Regions from separate parts of the Achromobacter sp. FW305-C-28 genome, predicted to be linked through region 1. Evidence: riboswitches for the same ligand, from Rfam matches in the RefSeq annotation. Region 1 holds a riboswitch; the other holds the start of a gene.
What was found. Region 1 has a riboswitch for glycine ahead of AC3WMR_RS12230 (D-amino acid dehydrogenase). Riboswitches for the same ligand answer to the same signal wherever they lie in the genome.
Positions count from the first base shown of each region.

Region 2: linked by a shared signal. The riboswitch ahead of gcvT (glycine cleavage system aminomethyltransferase GcvT) and the one ahead of AC3WMR_RS12230 (D-amino acid dehydrogenase) in region 1 are both predicted to bind glycine.

Region 1 is NZ_JBYSYL010000004.1:27,300-33,549, forward strand. Features, by position in the region: gene pdxR (MocR-like pyridoxine biosynthesis transcription factor PdxR) at 1-427, shown strand, start outside; gene AC3WMR_RS12215 (alpha/beta fold hydrolase) at 428-1,243, opposite strand; gene AC3WMR_RS12220 (hypothetical protein) at 1,472-2,074, shown strand; gene AC3WMR_RS12225 (sulfite exporter TauE/SafE family protein) at 2,249-2,992, shown strand; gene AC3WMR_RS12230 (D-amino acid dehydrogenase) at 2,996-4,225, opposite strand; glycine riboswitch at 4,270-4,360, opposite strand; glycine riboswitch at 4,362-4,452, opposite strand; gene ampC (class C beta-lactamase) at 4,616-5,794, shown strand; gene AC3WMR_RS12240 (3-hydroxybutyryl-CoA dehydrogenase) at 5,824-6,250, opposite strand, start outside.
Region 2 is NZ_JBYSYL010000010.1:52,546-58,795, forward strand. Features, by position in the region: gene gcvP (aminomethyl-transferring glycine dehydrogenase) at 1-2,391, opposite strand, end outside; gene gcvH (glycine cleavage system protein GcvH) at 2,489-2,866, opposite strand; gene gcvT (glycine cleavage system aminomethyltransferase GcvT) at 2,962-4,062, opposite strand; glycine riboswitch at 4,150-4,272, opposite strand; glycine riboswitch at 4,305-4,399, opposite strand; gene AC3WMR_RS22550 (ZIP family metal transporter) at 4,499-5,392, opposite strand; gene AC3WMR_RS22555 (superoxide dismutase) at 5,420-6,034, opposite strand.

The DNA.
Region 1 (6,250 bases):
GCGGCCGCTGGTGGCGGCGTTCACGCGGACGCGCCACACCACGGGGCGGTCCAACAGCATCATCGAACAGATGACGCTGGCCAACTTCCTGGAAGACGGCAGTTTCGCCCGCCACGTGCGCCGCGCGCGGCCCGTCTACGCGGCCCGGCGCGACCTGCTGCTGCGGCTGCTGCAACAGGCCGCAGGCCCGTCGCCGCTGCGCGTCAGCGGCGAGCAGGCGGGCTTTCACCTGGTGTGGTGGCTGCCGCCCGGCATGGACCTGGCGGACCTGCTGCGCCGTGCACAGGCACGCGGCATCGGCATCCAGTCGGTGGCCGACTTCTGCCTGCGCGTGACGATGCCGCCCGGCGTGGTCATCGGCTACAGCGCGCGCAGCGAGGCCGAACTGGAACAGGTGGGGGCGCTGCTGCGCGGGGCCGATGCCTGATCAAACGGCTTTGTCCGCCAGGAACGCCTCGATCAGTGTCGCAAACGCCGGCGGGCATTCCTGCATCGGGTAATGGCCGCAGTTCGGCATCACCCGCAGTTGGGCGTTCGGATGCCACGCCAGGAACGTCTGCCGCATGGCGACTTCGTCCAGCCCCGGGTCCTTGTCGCCCACGATCACCAGGTACGGCGTCGTCAGCCCGCGCACCTCGTCTACGAAATCCGTGTGGACCAGCATGTCCAGGTAGGGAATGCGGCAAGCGGGGGCCACCGACGCGCGATGCCGCCGCAGCTTGGCCTGCGCCCAGCCGCGGCCCAGGCCACCGGTCACGTATTGCATCAGGCGGCAAAAGGCCTCGTCGTCGTGCGCCGTGCTGGCAAAGAACGCATACGCGTCCGGGCCCAGTCGATTGCCCGCAGCCGACACCGGGCACACGGCAATCGCCCGCTTGATGCGGTCAGGCGCATTCGCCGCCAGGCGCTGCGTGACCATGCCCGTCATCGAATGTCCCAGCACGTTAAAGCGCGGCCAGCCCAGGTGGTCGGCCAGCGCCAGGCAATCGGCGGCGATCTCATCGACCGTGCAGGCGCCCGTCAGGGGGCGCGACAGGCCATAGCCGCGCAGGTCCGCGAACACATAGGTGCAGGCGTCGCCGTCCAGATAGGGCGTCATCGCGGCGTAGTTGCCATGGTCGCCCAGCCAGTCGTGCAGCACCAGCACAGGTTCCGGGCCGTGGCCGTGGCGGACAAAGCCCAACAGGCTGGCCGCGGCGGCATCGTTGCCGGCGTTCGGATGGGAGGAGGGGGGATGGGTCATTTCAAGGGTTCCTTCTGGGTTGGAAAAAGCCAAAAGAAACGCCCTCCCGGCGGACCGGGAGGGCGTCTTGAAAGAAGCATCATCATATCGGGTTGGCGGGCGAAAATCCAATGCCTGGAATAATCCTGACGCGCGCGCCGTGGGTAGCCCGGCGCAACCCGCGCGTTGTAGCAAAATAACGGCGCCGTGATCACTTACAACACGGCACGTGCGACACAGGAATTTTCCATGCCCCAGCTCGACCCTTACCCAGTGGACGTCTTGCGGGACCGCTTTGCCCGCTTCGGCGAACTGCGCCCGCAAGGCCGCGACGAATGGCGCGGCGAAATCCCGCTGCCCGACGCGCTGGCCGATTTCTATGCCCGCATCGGTCCGTTGGGACAGACGTACCACGCGCACATCGGCCCGGTCGGCATCACGCTGTCGGAAACCAATGTGTGTTTCCCCGCGCTCAGCCGCCTGTGGGATCTGCAGGCCGGCTACCGCTGGGATGCCTCCAACGGCCAGCGGGTGCCGGCCTGGCAGGACAACTGGCTGGTCATCGCCGACCTGAACGCCGATCCCTTCATCCTGGACACGGGTAGCGGCCGCATCCTGTATGCGATGCACGGCACCGGCAAATGGGAACCCGACGACATCGCGCCGGACCTCTGGACGCTGGCCGCCGCCCTGGCCGCCGTGGGCGAGGTCTACCTGGACGCGGACGAAGACCTGCGCAACGACGACTGGGAGATCAAACCTTCCTACCGCGACGCCGTGCTCGACCGACTGACCCCCGTGCTGGGCGACCGGGGCGAGGCCGAAAGGTTCTACGAGGTTCTGCAAGGCTAGCCTGAACGCTTGCGTGCCGGGTTCGACCGCGCGCGCAACGCTTCGGCGCGCCATTATCGAAAACCTATTCCCTCATCAGCACTTCAAATAACCTTGCGCGCCGTACCTGCCTAGAATCCCCGGTCATGACAGCAAGAGGCCGCAACCGGCCCCGGAATCAAGGAGACAGCAGGGATGGATGCGGTATGGGTAGTGGCGCTTGGCGCGGCGGTGGCGGGCTTCGTGCAGGGGCTGTCGGGCTTCGCGTTCGGCATGGTGGCCATGTCGTTCTGGGCCTGGGTGCTGGACCCGCGTCTGGCCGCCGCGCTGGCCGTCTTCGGCGCCTTGACCGGGCAACTGCTGGCCGTGTTCTCGGTGCGCCGGGGCTTTGACTGGCAACTGCTGTGGCCTTTCCTGATCGGCGGCCTGGCCGGCATTCCGCTGGGCGTGCTGGTGCTGCCGCACCTGGACATGGACTGGTTCAAGGCGGTGCTGGGCGCCTTGCTGGCCTTGTGGTGCCCGGTCATGCTGATGTCGCAGCGGCTGCCGCGCATCGGCGGCAACCGCCTGGGCGATGGCGCCGTGGGTCTGGTCGGCGGCGTGCTGGGCGGCATCGGCGGTTTCGCGGGCAGCGTGCCCACGCTGTGGTGCACGCTGCGCGGCTTCAACAAGGACACGCAGCGCGCCGTGATCCAGAACTTCAACCTGGCCATGCTGTCGGTGACGATGGCCACCTACCTGGCCACCGGCATCGTCACCCGCGACATGGCACCCATGTTCGCCGTGGTGGCGCCGGCGATGCTGATCCCCACGCTGCTGGGCACCCGCCTGTACATCGGCATTTCCGAGGTGACGTTCCGGCGCACGGTGCTGGGGCTGCTGACGTGTTCAGGGCTGACCTTGCTGGCGTCGTCGGTGCCGCAGTTGCTGGCGCGGTAGGCGCTACGCCAGCGCGACCCCGTCCCGCACACTCGCCGCCAGCATCTGCGCCGTTGCTGCCGACAAGGTCCACCCCAGATGCCCATGCCCGGTGTTGTAGAACACGCCGGGCCGCTTGCCCGGGCCGACGCGCGGCATCATGTTGGGCGTCATGGGGCGCAGGCCGCACCAGGGCACCACGCGTGACGTGCGTACGCCGGGGAAGTGCTTGCGGGTCCAGTCCACCAGCGGCTGGATGCGTTCGGCGCGGATGTCCATGTTGAAGCCGTTGAATTCCGCCGTGCCGGCCACGCGGAAGCGGTCGCCCAGGCGGCTGGTGACGATCTTGGCGGCCTCGTCGAGCAGGCTGACGGTGGGGGCGGCGGCGCGGCTGTCGGGCTCGTCCAGGTGCACGCTGATGGAATAGCCCTTGACCGGGTAGATGTTCAACGAGTCGCCCAGCCGGCGCGCGAACTGGCGGCTGGCGGCCCCCGCGCAGATGACGATGGCGCTGGCCTCGTGCTGTTCGTGTTGCGTGCCGCCTTCGCGGGCAATGTCCAGCACGTAGGGCAGGCCGTCGCGGCTGATGGCGCGGATGTCGGCGTCCTGCTCGAAGCGCACGCCGCGGCGCTCGCAGGCACGGGCCAGGCCGCTGGTGAATTTGTGGATGTCGCCGGTGGCGTCGGACGGCGTGTAGAAGCCGCCATGGCACGCCGTTTGCAGCGCGGGTTCGATGGCGCGTGCTTCGTCGGGCGTGACCGCGTGGCGTTCCAGTCCGCCTTCGCGCAGCAGCGCGTTGGCGCGGCGTGCGGTCTCGAAGCTGGCGGCGTCGTGGTAGATGTGCAGGATGCCGCGCCGTTCCAGGTCGAAGTCGATGCCTTCTTCCTCGGCCATGGCGTACAGGTGCTGGCGCGCCTCGATGGCCAGCCGGGTGGTGGCGATGGTGTTCTGGCGGTAATTGCGGATCTGCCCCATGAACTGGGCCAGCCACGAATACTTGTGCCAGGAGAAGCGCGGGTTGAGCAGCAGCGGCGCATTGCGGCGGCCCAGCCAGCGCAGGCCCTTCATGACGGTGGCGGCGCTGTTCCAGACTTCGGCGTTGCTGGCGGACAGCTGGCCGCCGTTGGCATAGGACGTTTCCATGGCGGGATAGCGCTGGCGGTCGTAGACCGTGACGTCGTAACCCAGTTTGCTCAAGGCGTACGCAGACGTGACGCCGGTGATACCGGCGCCGATGATGGCGATGCGGGGCATGGTGGCTCCAGATAGCGTGGCTGCGGCCAACCGGCAGCAGCACCCCATCTGTCTTGGTACCTGAGAGCTTCACCCGGGCGGTGTGCGCCGCGGGATCCCCTTCGGTGGGCGCGCTTGGCGCCTCTCTCCAGATTGTCTACACCGCGCAGTCCTGTTGCCTGAGAGTTTCCGGGGCGGTTGCTCCGTCGGCGCCCGCCACGGGGGCGAGTCTCTTCTGCGGGGTTTTGAATCGACCGAAGCAGGATAGCCAAATTTTCGGCCGGGCGAGACTTAGGGTTAGTACTAGGATGTGCCAATTTCGTCCTACACTGGGCGCCATTCGGCCGGCGCCAGCCGGTGTGACGCGATAGGAAGAATGGCATGCGCCTGAGGGAAAGATTCCGTACTTCGATGTGGTTCCTGGCCCTGGCCGCAGGCGCCGGGCCCGCCCTGGCGGCGGGGCAGCCAGCGCCAGCGTCGTCCGCGCCCCGCGCACCCGTCGCTGCGGTGCCGCCGCAGGCTACTGATGAGGCGATCAACGCCGCCGTCGCCGAGGTCATGCGCCAGTACGACATCCCCGGCATGGCGATCGCCGTCACCCGCAACGGCGAGCAGCGCTTTTTCAACTACGGCGATGCCTCGCGCGCACCGCGCAAGCCGGTATCGCCCGACACGCTGTTCGAGCTGGGCTCGATCAGCAAGACTTTCACCGTGACGCTGGCGGGTTATGCAGAGGCCACGGGCAAACTGTCGTTGGGCGACACCCCCGCCAAGTACGTGCCCGAACTGCAAGGCAGCGCGTTCGCCAAGACCACGCTGGTCAACCTGGCCACGCACACGGCGGGCGGTTTTCCCTTGCAGGTGCCGGACGCCGTGCAGGACACGGCCCAGCTGATGGCCTACTTGAAGGCCTGGACGCCGCAATATGCGCCCGGCACGCACCGCACCTATGCCAACCCCAGCATCGGCATGCTGGGCGTCGCGGCCGCGCGCAGCCTGGGCCAGCCCTACGTGGCGGCGCTGGAGCAGGGCCTGTTGCCCAAGTTGGGCCTGCGCAGCACCTATGTGAACGTACCGCCTGAAAAAATGCCGGACTACGCCTGGGGCTACAACAAGCAGAACGCGCCGGTGCGGGTGAATCCGGGCGTGCTGGCGGACGAGGCCTATGGCGTGAAATCGACCGCCCGCGACATGATCCGCTTTGTCGAGGTGAACCTGGGCGTGGCGCCCGTGGAGGCCGCCATCCAGCGCGCGATCGCGGCCACGCACACGGGCTACTACCAATTGGGCGCGATGACGCAGGACCTGATCTGGGAGCAGTACCGTTATCCGGTGTCGGTGGATGACCTGGTGGCCGGCAATTCTGCCAAGGTGGCCTTCGAGACCTTGCCGGTGCAGGCCTTGCAGCCGCCGAGCGCGCCGCAGCCCGCGACGTGGATCAACAAGACCGGCGCCACCAACGGCTTTGGCGCCTACGTGGCCTTCGTGCCGTCGCGCAAAGAGGGCATCGTGATCCTGGCCAACCGCAACTATCCCAACGAGGCGCGCGTGCGGCTGGCATTGCGGGTGCTGGAGATGCTGGATCGTTGACAGCGGGCAGGCAGCGGGGCAGCGCCCCTTTACCGCACGTCGCCCATTTCCCGAGCCCCGTCATGACGCGGCAGCATGCCCATGATGCGCAACCGGTCGCACAGCTCCCCCAGCCGCCGCAGCTTGTAGGCGTCCACGTCCATGCCGGCGTAGTCGTAGAAGCCCTGGCCTTCGCGCAGGCCGTTGCGGCCGGCTTCCATGTTGCGCGCGATGATGTCCGGCGCGGCAAAGCGTGGGTCGATGGCATCGGCCAGATAGCGGGACGCGTAATGCAGGATGTCGCCGCCGCCCCAGTCGATGAATTCCAGCAGGCCCAACACCGAGAAGCGCAGGCCGAAGCCCAGCCGCACGGCGGTATCGATGTCTTCGGCGCTGGCCACGCCTTCCTCGACCATGCGGGCCGCCTCGTTCATGGCCAGGGCCTGGATGCGCGGTACGATGTAGCCGGCCGCCGGC
Region 2 (6,250 bases), on a different contig from region 1:
GTAGTGGTCGCGCAGGCGGGTGGCGATGTAGTTGGCGTTCAGGATGGCCACTTCGGTGGCGCGGCGCAGGCCATCGGCGCCCATCAGCGCGATGTACACGAACGGAATCGGCAGGATGCCGGCCGAACCGAACGGCGCGGCCGAAACCGGGCCGACCTTCGCTTCACCGGGCAGCTTGCCCTGTTCGTTGACCACGCCCGGCAGGTACGGCGCCAGGTGGGCGCGCACCGCCACGGGGCCCACGCCCGGGCCGCCGCCGCCGTGCGGGATGCAGAAGGTCTTGTGCAGGTTCAGGTGCGACACGTCGGAGCCGAACTTGCCCGGCTGCGCCACGCCGACCATGGCGTTCATGTTGGCGCCGTCCAGGTAGACCTGGCCGCCGGCCTGGTGGACCAGGTCGCAGATTTCAGTCACGGCTTCCTCGAACACGCCATGCGTGGACGGGTAGGTGATCATCAGCGCGGCCAGCTTGTCGCCGACCTGTTCGATCTTGGCGCGCAGGTCGGTCAGGTCGACGTTGCCGTTGGCATCCGAGGCCACGACCACGACTTCCATGCCGGCCAACTGGGCCGAGGCCGGGTTGGTGCCGTGCGCCGACGACGGGATCAGGCAGATGTTGCGCTGGTGCTGGCCGTTGGCCTGGTGGTAGCCACGGATGGCCAGCAGGCCGGCGTACTCGCCTTGCGCGCCCGAGTTGGGCTGCAGGCTGATGTTGTCGTAGCCGGTGATTTCGCACAGCGCGGCCGACAGGCGGGAGATCAGCTCGTTGTAGCCCTGGCTTTGCGAGCCGGGCGCGAACGGGTGGACCAGCGCGAATTCGGGCCAGGTGATGGGGATCATCTCGGCCGTGGCGTTCAGCTTCATGGTGCACGAGCCCAGCGGGATCATCGTGCGGTCCAGCGCCAGATCCTTGTCGGCCAGCTTGCGCAAGTAGCGCAGCATGTCGGTTTCGGATTGCACGCTGGAGAACACCGGGTGCTTCAGGATGGCGCTTTCGCGGGCCACGGCGGCGGGAATGCCGCTGGCGGCCACGGCGTCGAGCGCGTCGACGTCGAGTTCGACGTCATCGCGCTCCAGGCCGGCGGCGAACACGTTGACCAGCGCTTGCAGGTCGGCGGCGGTGACGGTTTCGTCCAGCGAGACGGCCAGGCGGGCACCGTCGACGCGGCGCAAGTTGATGTGCTCGCACTCGGCGGCCGTCAGGATGGCCGGGGTGGCGGCGCCGGTTTCCAGCAGCAGCGTGTCAAAGAAGGTGTCGTTGGCGACCTTGATGCCCAGCTTGCCGAGTTCGGCGCGCAGGATGGCGGTGTAGCGCTGCACGCGATGGGCGATGCGGCGCAGGCCGGCCGGGCCGTGCCACACAGCGTACATGCCGGCCATGACGGCCAGCAGCACTTGGGCCGTGCAGATGTTGGACGTGGCCTTCTCGCGGCGGATGTGCTGTTCGCGCGTTTGCAGCGCCAGGCGCATCGCCGGGTTGCCCTGGGCGTCCTTGGACACGCCGACCAGGCGGCCGGCCATGTTGCGCTTGAAGGCGTCCTTGCAGGCCATGAAGCCGGCGTGCGGGCCGCCAAAGCCGAACGGCACGCCAAAGCGCTGGGCCGAACCGACGGCGATGTCGGCGCCCCACTCACCGGGCGCGGCCAACAGCGCCAGGGCCAGCAGGTCGGTGGCAACGGCCACCACGGCGCCTTGGGCGTGGGCGGCGTCAGCCAGCTTGCGATAGTCCGACACCGAACCGGTGCTGTGCGGGTATTGCAGCAGCACGCCGAAGCACTCCGGCAGGCCCTCGGCTTCGTCGCCAATGGCGATTTCGATGTCCAGGCCTTCGGCGCGCGTGCGCACGACTTCGATGGTCTGGGGATGCACGTGGCGCGAGATGAAGAACACCGGGCTCTGCGACTTGGCGCCGCGGCGGGCCAGCGTCATGGCTTCGGCGGCGGCGGTGCTTTCGTCCAGCAGCGAGGCGTTGGAGATGTCCAGCCCGGTCAGGTCGGCGACCATGGTCTGGTAGTTCAGCAGGGCCTCGAGGCGGCCCTGCGAGATCTCGGGCTGGTAGGGCGTGTAGGCCGTGTACCAGGCGGGATTCTCGAGAATGTTGCGCAGGACCACGTTGGGGGTCTGCGTGCCGTAGTAACCCTGGCCGATGTAGTTGCGAAAGACCTTGTTGCGGCCGGCGATCTGCTTCAGTTCGGCCAGCACGTCGGCTTCGCTGCGCGAGGGCGGCAGCGCCAGCGGGGCCTGGCTGCGGATCTTGGGCGGCACGACTTCTTCGATCAGGGCGTCCAGGCTGGCGCTGCCGATCACGGCGAGCATGGCGGCCTGGTCGGCGTCGGAGGGGCCGATGTGGCGGGGAATGAAGTCGGTGTGGGTGTCTAGGGCGCGCGACATGGAGGGATCTCGGGGTAGCAGGTGTCGTCGGGGGACGAACGGTGATGCATCTTGCGGACGGGCGCGGCGCCTGGCGCCGCCGCCCGTCCGGACAGGCTTAGCCGTTGGCGACGGCTTCGTAGCCGGCAGCGTCCAGCAGCTTGTCGGCATCGGCGGCGTTGACCGGCTTGATCTTGAAGATCCAGGCGGTGAAGGCCGATTCGTTGATCAGGTTGGGGTTGCTTTCGAGTTCGTCGTTGAATGCAACGATCTCGCCGGCGACCGGGGCGTAGATGTCCGAGGCGGCCTTGACCGACTCGACCACCCCGGCGGTTTCGCCCGCGTTCAGCTTGGCGCCGACCTTGACGTCGCCGACGAAGACCAGGTCGCCCAGTTGGTCCTGGGCGGTATCGGTGATGCCGACGACAAACACGTCGCCTTCGGCTTTGACCCATTCATGGGACTGGGTGTACTTGCGATCGGTGGGCAGACTCATGGGAACTCCTGAGGGATTCGAGTAGAAGAATGGTGTTGCGCGCCTCGCGCCGGCGGCCCGCCCGTCACGGGGGCCTGCGGCGCGAAGCTTCGAGTTTACGAGTGTTCGACGGCTTTGCCGTTACGGACAAACGGCAGTTTGCAGACCAGGGCGGGCACCCATTTGCCGCGGATGTCGACCTCGACCGTATCGCCCACGGCCACGCCTTGCGGCAGGCGGGCAAAGCCGATCGATACGCCCAGCGTGGGCGACATGGTGCCGCTGGTGAGCTCGCCGGTGCCCTGCGCGGTGCGCACGGCCATGTGGGCGCGCATGACGCCGCGCTCCTGCAGCTTCAGGCCGACGAAGGCGGCGGGCGTGGCGAATTGTTCCAGCGCATCGCGACCGATGAAGCGGCGCTCGGGGTTTTTCAGGGAAACCGTCCAGGTCAGCGCGGCTTGCCCGGGCTGGGTCAGTTCGTCCATGTCCTGGCCGTACAGGTTCATGCCGGCTTCCAGGCGCAGCGTGTCGCGCGCGCCCAGGCCAGCCGGGCGCACGCCCTGGGCGACCAGGTCGCGCCACAGCTGCACGGCCTCCGTAGCAGGCAGCACGATTTCAAAACCGTCTTCGCCGGTGTAGCCGGTACGGGCCACCAGGGTGTCGTCGCCGATGCGGGCGGCCACGAACGGGGTCAGCGGCTCGCTGGCGGCCTGCCAGGCGGGGCGCGCAGCCCAGACCTTGGCGCGGGCATTGGGGCCCTGCACGGCGATCATGGCCAGGTCGCGGCGCGGCGTGATGGTGACGTCGAACTTGCCAGCCTGCTTGACGCGCTGCATCCAGGCCATGTCCTTGTCGGCGGTGCCGGCATTGACCACCACGCGCCATTGGTCGGCGGCGAAGAAATAGACGATCAGGTCGTCGATGACGCCGCCCTGCGGGTTCAGCATGCAGGTATAGAGCGCCTTGCCCGGCACCGTCAGCTTGGCCACGTCGTTGGCGACCAGGTACTGCAGGAAGGCAAAGGCATCCGGGCCGGTGACGTCGGCGTTGAGCATGTGCGAGACGTCGAACATGCCGGCATCCTGGCGCACCGCGTGGTGTTCTTCCAGTTGCGAGCCGTAGGCCAGGGGCATGTCCCAGCCGCCGAAATCGACCATGCGGGCGCCAGAGGCGATGTGTTCGTCGGCCAGCGGGGTGCGTTTGAGGGTTGCGGACATGCGCGGGTACTCCGGAGCGGCAGCGGTGCCAGGGTTACGGAATGCCGCTGGCGGACGGGCGATGAGCCCCCGCGCAACGGCTGAATCTTCCGCCCCTCTGTCCTTTTGCCTGAGAGTTGCCCCGCGTGGCGGGTTTGCACCTTCGGCGCCTGGGCTGCGCGCTATGTCCCTGATTGGGCAGCGGCGCCAGGTCTCTCCAGAGTGCTGTTTTGCCCATCCGCACGGCGAAAACCGCGACAGGGCAAACATGTGCGGTATGGGATACCTGAGCGATTCCGGGCGAATTGCGCCTTCGGCGGCGGCCGGGTTAACAGCCGCTCTCTCCCGCAACATGCGTGACAGCGCCGAAAGCATACCGCGAAACGCCGGCTTCGCCCAGCGCCGCGCGGCCTGCAACCGCGGCGCGCGCCCCCGGCGTGCAACCGGCTCCCGGCCCCTAGCCCAGCGCCGTGTCCAGCAGCATCATCAGCACGAAACCCAGCATCAAGCCGCAGGTGGCGTAGACCTCATGCCCCTTGCGGTGCGATTCGGGAATGATTTCATGGCTGATCACGAACAGCATGGCTCCCGCCGCGAACCCCAGCCCCCAGGGCAACATGGCCGCCGACCAGCCCACGACGGCGGCGCCCAGCACGGCGCCGACGGGCTCGACCAGCCCGGACAACATGCCCAGCGCCACCGCGAACGAGCGCTTGTAGCCGGCCGCAATCAGCGCCACGGCCACCACCAGCCCTTCGGGAATGTCCTGGATGGCGATGCCAGTGGCCAGCGCGGTGCCGCGCACCGGATCGTTGCCGGCGTAGCCCACGCCGATGGCCAGGCCTTCGGGCAGGTTGTGCAAGGTAATGGCGAAGACGAACAGCCAGGTGCGGCGCAGCCGGTGCGCCTCGATGCCCTCGCGGCCCTTGATGAAGTGTTCATGCGGCAGCAGCCGATCCATCAGCAGCAGCGCGGCCGCGCCCAGCAGGATGGCCGCGCCGACGGTCAGCCCGGCCCCCCAGGGGCCGGCGCCCTGCGATTCGGCTGCCGCGATGCCCGGGGCGACCAGCGAGAACGCACTGGCCGCCAGCATCACGCCGGCGCCGAAGCCGAACATGCTGTCCTGCATTTTCTGGGGAATGGTGCGCGCGAAAAGTATGGGCAGCGTGCCCGCCGCGGTGGCGCCGGCGGCGACCATGCCGCCCAGCAGCGCGTCCGCCACATGCGGCGCGTTCGCGTCGAAGTAGACCCACAACTGATGCAGGCCCAGGCAGGCGACCAGCACCGCCAGCGTCCATACACTGACGCTGGTGGCTGCGGGCCGGATGCGATGACGGCTGAATGTGTTCATGGAACGCTGCCCTCGCGCAATGCCGGATCAGCCGATGGCGGCGGCGTAGCGGCGCGCCACCTCGGGCCAATTGACGACATTGTAGAAGGCGCCGATGTATTCCGGCCGGCGATTCTGGTACTTCAGGTAGTAGGCGTGCTCCCAGACGTCCAGGCCCAGGATCGGGGTGTTGCCCTGCATCAGCGGGCTGTCCTGGTTGGCGCTGCTTTCCACCACCAGCTTGCCGGCCGGGGTGACGGACAGCCAGGCCCAACCGCTGCCGAAGCGGGTCAGCGCTGCCTTGGTGAAGGCCTCGCGGAACGCGGCCAGGCCACCCAGTTCCGCGTCGATCGCGCGGGCCAGCGCGCCCTCGGGCTCACCACCGCCCTGCGGCGACATGACGGACCAGAACAGGCTGTGGTTGGCATGGCCGCCGCCGTGGTTGCGCACCGCGCCGCGAATCGCCTCGGGCAACTGGTCCAGGCGGGCCACCAGGGCTTCGACCGGCTCGTCCGTGGCGATGCCCGCGCCGTCCAGGGCCGCGTTCAGGCTGGTGACGTAGGTCTGGTGGTGCTTGCTGTAGTGGATTTCCATCGTCATGGCGTCGATATGGGGTTCGAGCGCGTCATAGGCGTATGGCAGGGTCGGCAGGGTGTAGGCCATGAGATGTCTCCGTCAGGACGGCGCCGCGGAATGCGGGGCCGTATTGATTATCGAAAACATAAATGATATGTATTTTTATTTGATATCACAATGGCTGCGTTGCAATGGCTGTCATAGAAGCGGGCTATGCGCTGCCGTCGGCTGCACGGCGCAGACGCACCAAGGCGCCGCGTGGCAGATGGCCGTCGGGAAATCGTCCGAGAATGAAAGAGAAAT